One region of the Rhodococcus sp. UNC363MFTsu5.1 genome, then DNA from elsewhere that is predicted to be linked to it. Evidence: riboswitches for the same ligand, from Rfam matches in the RefSeq annotation. Region 1 holds a riboswitch; the other holds the start of a gene.
What was found. Region 1 has a riboswitch for cyclic di-AMP ahead of BR31_RS0118200 (C40 family peptidase). Riboswitches for the same ligand answer to the same signal wherever they lie in the genome.
Positions count from the first base shown of each region.

Region 2: another riboswitch for cyclic di-AMP. It lies ahead of BR31_RS0110805 (transglycosylase family protein); the one in region 1 lies ahead of BR31_RS0118200 (C40 family peptidase).

Region 1 covers NZ_JMLO01000024.1:7,209-11,393, reverse strand. Annotated here, with positions in the region: gene BR31_RS0118205 (hypothetical protein) at 1-1,033, opposite strand, end outside; gene BR31_RS0118200 (C40 family peptidase) at 1,111-2,163, opposite strand; cyclic di-AMP (ydaO/yuaA leader) riboswitch at 2,177-2,315, opposite strand; gene BR31_RS0118195 (NlpC/P60 family protein) at 2,546-3,112, opposite strand; cyclic di-AMP (ydaO/yuaA leader) riboswitch at 3,128-3,292, opposite strand; gene BR31_RS29165 (hypothetical protein) at 3,419-3,631, opposite strand; gene BR31_RS0118185 (DEDD exonuclease domain-containing protein) at 3,827-4,185, shown strand, end outside.
Region 2 covers NZ_JMLO01000006.1:208,187-212,371, reverse strand. Annotated here, with positions in the region: gene BR31_RS0110810 (helicase-associated domain-containing protein) at 1-1,756, opposite strand, end outside; gene BR31_RS32160 (hypothetical protein) at 1,817-2,011, shown strand; gene BR31_RS0110805 (transglycosylase family protein) at 2,080-2,694, opposite strand; cyclic di-AMP (ydaO/yuaA leader) riboswitch at 2,700-2,904, opposite strand; gene BR31_RS28225 (glycosyltransferase 87 family protein) at 3,073-4,185, opposite strand, start outside.

The DNA of each region.
Region 1 (4,185 bases):
TCGGTGGCCCGTGCGCAACGACCGCCGCCGCCAGAATCGGCGCGGCCCGACCGACGGGGACATCGGCGTCACGGTGACCGGCGTAGTCGGCGAAGCCCTCCAGCATCCACATCGGCGATCCGTCGGTGGTCGCGACGCGGGCGGCCACGTGGGTGAGCTCGTGTCGCAGCACCGAGTGCCGGGTTTCATCGTTGAGCCGCTCCGACGCGGCCGGGCTGAACACGACGCGCTGGCCCGTCGCGGAGTCGGCCCCTGGTTCGACGACGTCCGAGACCGCGACCGCGGCGATATCGGACCCGCTGTGGTCTGCTCCGACCTGTTCCATGAACTCGTCCTGGGAGGAGCTGACCACCACGAGGGCCCGCTGCGACCAGTCCTGGCCCCACAGCTCGGTCACCGAGGACACCGCATCCGCGAGATCCGCCGCGATCGCGTCGATCAGTTCCTCCTGATCGGAGTGACCGAGCACCACCGACGAATGCGAGCCGGTGTCCACCTCGCGCACCACCACCGGACCGAAATCCCAAGGGCCTCGCCAGGTGTGGCGCCCGTACTCGGGCAGCGACCGGTCGGACACCAGGGTCCAGTTCTCCCCTCGCCTGGCCACGATCAGCGCGACCGGCTTGCGCGTGGAACCGGTGTCCGCGCCCTCGATGGCGTAGCGCAGGTACGCAGGCACCGCCCACACGTCGGTGGCGTCGAGCTGCTCGGCCAGGTCCGTCGGGACCGGGGTCTCGGGGTCGGTTCCGATCTCGTAGCCCCAGTCCGCCAACGGTACGTCGGCGAGATGCTCACTGCGGCGGATCTCGGAGGCGAGGAACTCGGGCGCGGCGGCGCGGTCGAACAACGCGGCCAGCGCGGCGGTGTCACCGTCCCTGACCGCGCTCGCCCATCGGTTCAGGAGGTCCTGGACGCCCGCGCGGCGCGCCTGTTCGTACGGGTTGACGCTGGCGGCACCGCCGGAGCCACGCAGCTCCGGTTCCGCCGGCTGCGACCGGGCCGTCAACACGCCGACCGCGACGACGGCGAGCACCAACCCCCCGAGCGCAGCCGCCTCCCATTTCCGGATCCGACGCCGTGGCTGCCGCGGCGGGACGTCCGGTACGGCGTTCAGTACCGTCTGGCGCCGTAGAACGGGTACGCGTCCATCGGCGCGACCTTGACCGGAACACCGAAGGTGGACGCGTGCAGGATGTTGCCGTTGCCTGCGTACATGCCCACGTGCGAGATGTCGGGGTAGAACAGCACCAGGTCGCCCGGCTGCAGCTCCGAGCGCGAGACCGGCACGCCGCCGGCGGCCTGGGCCTGGCTCGAGCGGGGCAGGGTCTTGCCGATCTGCTTGTACGCCCACACCATCAGGCCCGAGCAGTCGTACCCGTCCGGACCGGTGGCACCCCAGACGTACGGCTTACCGACCTGGGTCATGCCTGCCTGCAGCGCGCCGGAGTTCGACCCGGGAGTGAGCCCCTTGAGGATGGTCTGCGGATCGAATCCCGGAGGGAAGGGGGTGCCCGCGAGCGCGGACTTCTCCGAACTGCTCAACGCGCCGAACGCCTGGGTGACCTGCGCGATCTGCGCCTGCAGGTCGCTCTGCTTGTTCTGCAGGTCGTCGCTGATCGACCTGGCCTGCTCGGTGGCGGTGCGCGCGGCATCGGCGGACTGACGCGAGGCCTCGGCCGCGGTCGCGGCCTCATCGGTGGCCTGCTTGAAGTGACCAACCTGGGCCGCGGTGTCCGCGGAGAGCACGCTGAGCGTGGACATCTGGTCGAGGAGTTGCTGCGGGGAATCGGAGATCATCACCGCGAACAGTCGATTGACGCGGGCGCCCTGGTAGCTGGCCGTCGTCAGTTTGTCGACCGCGGGCTGGAACTGGGCGATCCTGGCCTTCGCCTCGGTCAACAGGTGCTCGTCGGCGGCGTGCCTGGCCTCGGCGTCGCGCTGGACGGCGGTCTTGGACTCGAGGTCGATCTGGGCGTTGTGCAACGCCTCGTTGGTCTGCTCGGACGTGCGGGAGAGTTCGGAGAGCTTCTCGAGCGCGGCTGTCGGATTCTCCAGCGCGGGATCCGCGGTTGCGGTACCCGCGGGGACCGCGACAGCCGCGAGGGACAGCAGGCCCGTCGCCAGCACTGCGCTGGTGGATCGCTTCAGTCTCTGTGACGCCACGAAAGCTGGTACTCCGTTCTTCCACTGCCCGTCGACCGGATTGGCTGACGGGTCGGGCTGGGAAGATCAGCCCTGCCCAACGAACCGAGGTCCGAGCGGGAGATTCACCCCGGCGAACTGCGTCCCCGGTACCGGATCGGCGCCTGCGGCGCCCGATCCGGTGTGGTGGTGACCACCGATGCCACGCCGGGTGACGCGGCAAGATTTCGGAAGGTCTCAGACAGGTTACGGAATGGCATACGGCGATGTCCACCCGAACTGTGGGGGCAATTTCCGCTCACGCCGAGCACCGCGCGACGGGCGCGGGACCACCGACAAAAACGTGGTGGGCCCGAACGGTCACAGACGGTTCGGGCCCACCACGGGGGTTCGTGCGCGACGCTCAGTAGCGGCGGGCGCCGTCCATCGGCATGGACGACAGGGGCGCGCGCTTGACCGGGGTACCGGAGGTCGCGGCGTGGATGACCTCGCCGTTGCCCGCGTAGATGCCCGAGTGCGAGCCACCGTAGAAGGAGACCACGTCGCCCGGCTTGAGGGCGGAGGTGGAGACCGGCGTGCCCGCCGAGGCCTGGTCGTAGCTGGTGCGCGGCAGGTTGATGCCGGCCTGCTTGAAGGCCCACTGCACGAGACCCGAGCAGTCGAAGGCATCCGGGCCGGAGGCGCCGTACACGTAGGGCGAACCGATCTTGCTCGCGGCGGCCTGGACGGCCTTGTCACCTGCGGAGACCAGGGGCGCGGGGGCAGGAGCGCCGGGGGCACCGGGCAGCACAGGGAGGCCGGGGACCTGGATGGTCTGGGCAGGCACACCCGGAATGTCGAAGGTTCCGATGCCAGAGATCGTGACGGGCTCGGCAAGCGCCGGACCGGCAGAGACTGCGATGGCACCGAAGGTCAGCGCGCTGGCGACCGCGATGCGGCGCACGGAACGCTGGGTAGTGGATGAAGCCACGAGAAGGGTTACTCCGTTTCTTCCGTTCATCCGCCGACCGAGTTAGCTGACGGGTTCGGGCTGGGAAGATCAGCCCTACCCGGCGGCACGCATATCGCGCTCCGACGGGATTCACCCCAGAGAAACTTGGGTTCCCGGCACGATCGCTCTCTCGAGTGATCGATTAGGCGGTACCTGGCGATGCCGCACCGGATGGTGTGGCAAGACTCCGCTAGGTCTCAGGAAGATTACGAAAGCGTCCAGCCCCTGTCGACCCAACACGCCCGACCAGTGGGCCGATTCGGACATATCGCCCAGAAATGCGCGCTACGCCACTCCCGGGTCACGGACAGATAACGACCGACCGGTCTGCGTGGCATCCACGGCCCGCACCAACCGGAGCCTCGGCACCAGCCCGACATCGGCGAGCACGTCCAGAGCAACCCGTTCGTCCTGCTCAATACTGATCCGGGCCGACCCGGCGGAGTCCACCGCCCGCACCCCCGGCCGGACACCGGGCGGCCCGAGCAGCACCGTCACCACACAGTCACCGCACGCGGTATTACGAACCTCGCAGTCGTTGCAATCGACAATCACTGTGATCCTCGTCTCTACCGGTGGCCTCGCGGCGTTTCGGAGGCCTCTGCGACGGAAACTAGCGGCCAGGTCCGACACCGACGACGCGACGACCGCGGCAGGTGGGCCCTGTCGGTGGCCACCCCTAGCCTCAGCCGGGTGAGCCCGCAGAGTCCGCCAAACGTCCAGCTGAGCTTCGACGAGCTCGACACCCCGCTGCGGGACACCACCTTCGTCGTCGTGGACCTCGAGACCACCGGCAGCGCGCCAGGCGAGGACGCGATCACCGAGATCGGCGCGGTCAAGATCCGTGGCGGCGAGGTCATCGGCGAGCTGTCCACCCTCGTCGATCCCGGCCGCTCGATGCCCCCGTACATCGTCGAGCTGACCGGGATCACCACCGCCATGCTGATCGGGGCACCGCGAATCGAGCGGGTGCTCCCGAGTTTCCTGGAGTTCGCGCGGGGCGCCGTCCTCGTCGCCCACAACGCGCCCTTCGACATCGGCTTCCTCAAGGC
Region 2 (4,185 bases), on a different contig from region 1:
CCTCGCAGCGGACGAACGAGGACGCCACCCCCGCCCGCAGCTGGCCGTGCCTGCGCGCGACGTCGTCGATGAGGTACGTCAGGGCCTGCGGCACCGGCGTCTTCGAGCGCTTCTCGAACAGCGCGTGCAGCTCCGAGGCGCTCTTGCCGGCGTCGAGCGCCCGTCGCACGCTGTCCTCGCGGATCCGGTACATGGTGGCCGCGCCGGCCGATTCGATGTCCGCGACCAGGGTGATCTGCTCCTGCAGCTCCGGGATGAGCGGGCCGGGGGCCATCACCGTCAGGTCCGCCTGCACCAGGACGTAGTCGATGGGGGCCGGCAGGCTCGCCGTCATCTCTGCGACCACCGCCTCCGCGGTGGCCCCGTGCAGCAGCCCACGTCCCGGCGATGCGAGCGCGCCGCGGCCGATCAGGCCGACCGCGGCCGCCTCGGCGACGGTGTGCTCGACGGCGCCCGCACCGAACCGGCCGGACCAGCGCGGGCGCCGCCACGCGACCAGCGCGGCGAGCTCGGACGTGGTCGCGCCCTGCCCAGGGGCGAGCTCACCGAGCAGCTCGAGCACGAACTTGCGGTCGCGGGGTGCGCCGGAGGCGCGCACCTCCTCGGACAGCGCGGCGATCGCCTTGTCGTTGGGATCGCGCAGCCCGATCACCCATGGCCTGCGTGGCATCTCCAGCCAGCCGTGGGCGAGGGTGTACCACCGCTGTGCGGTGCCGGTGTTGAGCCAGGCATCCGCGGCGACCGTCGGTGCCCAGTAGTCGTCGCCGGTGTCGGTGGCGGGAACCGGGTCGGGGGCGCCGCTCGCGATCAGGCCTGCCGCGGCCAGCAGCTCAACGATCAGGCTCACCCGGTTCTCGTCGACGCCTGCCGCCTTCGCCAGTCGCCTGGTCTCGCGGACCCCGAGACCGCCCGCCTTCAGGGTCGGCGCAGGCTGATCGCCGAGGGCCGCGATCAGGTCCTCGCAGTGCCGGATCAGTTCGAGCGCCTCACCCGCCGCGACCGCGTTCACGTCCGCGATCTTCTGCTTGTTGGTGCGGATCGGCGGCGGGGTGAGGGCCATCGGGTCGGTGATCGTCTCGCCGCGCAGCGCCTGGCCGACCTGGTGGGGCAGCTCGACGGTCTGCTCGTCCACCCAGGACAGCAGGCCAAGCGACAGCAGACGCTGCACGGGCCGGTCCGGCGGGGTGCCGGGCGCCGCGTCGCGGGTGCGGCCGATCGGCGAGCTGGTGGCCAGGGTTTCGAGCAGCCTGCGCTCGGCATCGGTCACGGTCGCAAGGCCCGCGATGACCTGCGCTGCGGTCATCGGCTCCTGCGGCCGGTCGACCCGCCAGGTGACGGCGTCGTTCGCGGTCGCGACGACCCGCAGCACCTGCGCGCCCCAGACCAGTGCCCGGGCGCGCAGCGACTTCAGGGCCCGGTCGACGGCCTTGACCGGCGCCCGTCCGGCGAGCGCCTCCGCGAGGACCTCGCGCCTGACCCCGACCTCCGCGCCGCGTTCGAGCGAGAGCACCCCGATCACGGTGAGCTCGAGGACGTTCAGGTCGTCGGCCACCCGGAGCACCGATGCGCGTTGTTCGGCACGCGCGGCAAGGACCGCCAGGTTCGCGGGTGGCGGCACCGCGAGATCCGGGCGCAGCCTGAGCAGCTCGGCCAGCTCCGCATCGGTCCTCGCGGTCAGCCAGGCGAGCAGGCTGTCGGGCACGGCGGCGCCGTGAGGTGATTCGGCGGCGGGGGCAGCACCTTCGGTATCGGTCATCAACTATCAGATTAGAGACCTGGGGTGTACCACGGCGCGAGCTCCTGCCAAAATGGGACTGTGGCTAACAATTCGAGCAAGCGATACGTAGATCCAGGCTGGCCGGCACCGGAACTCCAGGATGGCGATCATGCCGTCACGGAGCTCTCGTCGAGCCGCTCCGGTGGGCTGTCCCCGTTCGGGGAGGACACCGAGTTCCCCCTCCCCGTTTCCGAACTGCCCTACACCCACCCGCACACGGTCATCAATCGCTGACCTCGGATATCGAACGTGAAAGGCCCCGCACCTCGTAGGTGCGGGGCCTTTCACGTGAAGGGGGAGTCTCAGCGGGGCAGGAGACCCGAGTTGGCCTTCAGGAAGTCGATGACCTGGGGGTTCAGCTTGGCCTGCTCGTAGAGGGCCTCGATCTGCGGGTCGATCGCGATGCCCTTGGCCTGGACCGCATCGAGTGCGCTGTCGAGGCTGTCGAGCACGTCGGCTGCGCCATCGGTGGTCGGGAGGCTGGTCACGGCGGGCAGCTCGGGTGCGGGAGCCACCTCGGCGGCGGGGGCGGAGCGCGGGGTCGAGCCGCTGGTCAGTCCGAGGCTCGAGGAGCAGGACGGCCATGCGCCCCAACCCTGCGAGGCGAGGACCTTCTCGGCGACCGCGATCTGCTGCTCACGGGTGGCCTGGTTGGCGGTCGCGGCGTACTGGCCACCACCGTGCGCGTTCCAGGTGCTGGGGGAGAACTGCAGTCCACCCTGGTAGCCGTTGCCGGTGTTGATTCCCCAGTTGCCGCCGGCTTCACACTGCGCGAGGCGGTCCCAGTCGGAATCGGGGGCTGCGTTGGCCGGGGCCGCGAAGGCCGCGCCGGCTGCGCCCAACACTGCGCCGGTCACGACGACCTTGGCTGCGTTGCGGCGGGTGTTCGTGGGCTTGCGATGGCGTCCAGTGCTCATGCGGGTTTTCCTCTCCTCACGCGCCTGCGAGGTCAGCTGTCGGGTTCGGGCTGAGAGGTCGCCCGGCCTCGCCGCTCCTGGATGGTGCGGGTCTGGCTTCACCCCAAGAGGAATGCACTTGCGCGCTTTCCTCGGTGTCCACCGGGGACGTGGGTCCCCCGTCCTCGTCCCTGGGTAACTCGTAGGAATCCGGTTCCGCGGGACGAGGTTTGGCGCGGCGGATCGGATCTGGCCGAACTTCTCCGGCCGCAGATGACCGTACGTGGCCGAGGCCGTGTAGTCATCTGTTACCTAAATTTCGATTCTTTCGGCGTTTCGCCCGAAAATCCGAACATATTCGCAGCTCAGATTGGGTCGCCTCGGTCCGAGACCGTCCTGTTACGTTACCGTGATGTGAGGTAGATCACAGTTTCGATCGGGGCTGACCTCGGGCTCCGCGCGGCGTCGCCGCGGGCCCGGGCGCAGCGCGACCAACGTGGCGACGGCGATGACGATGAACATCAGGGGGTACACCGCCGCGAAGAACGGAGCTAGGGCGTCGGAGGTGGGGACCATGAACAGGCCGATCGCCTGCACGCCGTCCGGGAACTCATGGGTCCAGCAGAGCAGCGGCAGCGCGAGTGCCGCGGGCAGGAGCCAGGCGGTCGCGCGTCCGGCGCCGAGCGCGCGGTGCATCGCCAGGACGAGCAGCGGTACGAACCACACCCAGTGATGGCCCCAGGAGAACGGTGAGACCGCCGCGGAGGTCAACCCGCAGAGGGTGGTGGCCAGCAGTGCCTGTCCGCGCTTGTGGGCCAGCCAGGAGGCGCCGAGCCCGAGCGCGGTCAGCGCGGCCGCGCAGAGCGCCCACAGCAGCAGTGGCGGGTCCGCGACGTCCAGCCAGCGGGCCAGCACCCCGGCGGCGGACTGGTTGGCGGGCCACGCGGTCTCGCCGATTCGCGTCGAGTGCAGGATCACCGCGGTCCAGTAGGACCACGAGTCCGAGAAGATCACCACGAACCCGACCACGACGGTCGCGAGGAAACCGGCGATCGCGGTCGCCGCCGCGCGCCATTGCCGGGTGACGAGCAGTTCGACGATGAACAAGCCGGGAGTCAGCTTGATACCGGTCGCGATCCCGACGCCGATGCCGCGCAGCCTGCTGCCCTCGGGGCGTCCGAGATCCCACACGATCAGCAGCATCAGCAGGAGGTTGATCTGGCCCAGCCAGATCGTGGTGCGGACCGGCTCGAGCCAGGTGAAGACGACCGTCATCAGCCCGGTCGCCACGTAGAGCCGCCGGTCCTGCCGGTACCCGAGCTGTCGCCAGCACAGCAGGACGACGAGGTAGAGGATCCCGAAGTTCGCGAGATATCCGAGGATGGTGGTGAGCTCGGCTGACACGGCGTTGAGCGGGGCGAACAGGATTGCGGAGAACGGCGGATAGGTGAACCACATGCCGCCGTGCAGCGCGTGGTCGTAGAGCCCGACGGGGCGCAGTACGGTGGCGCC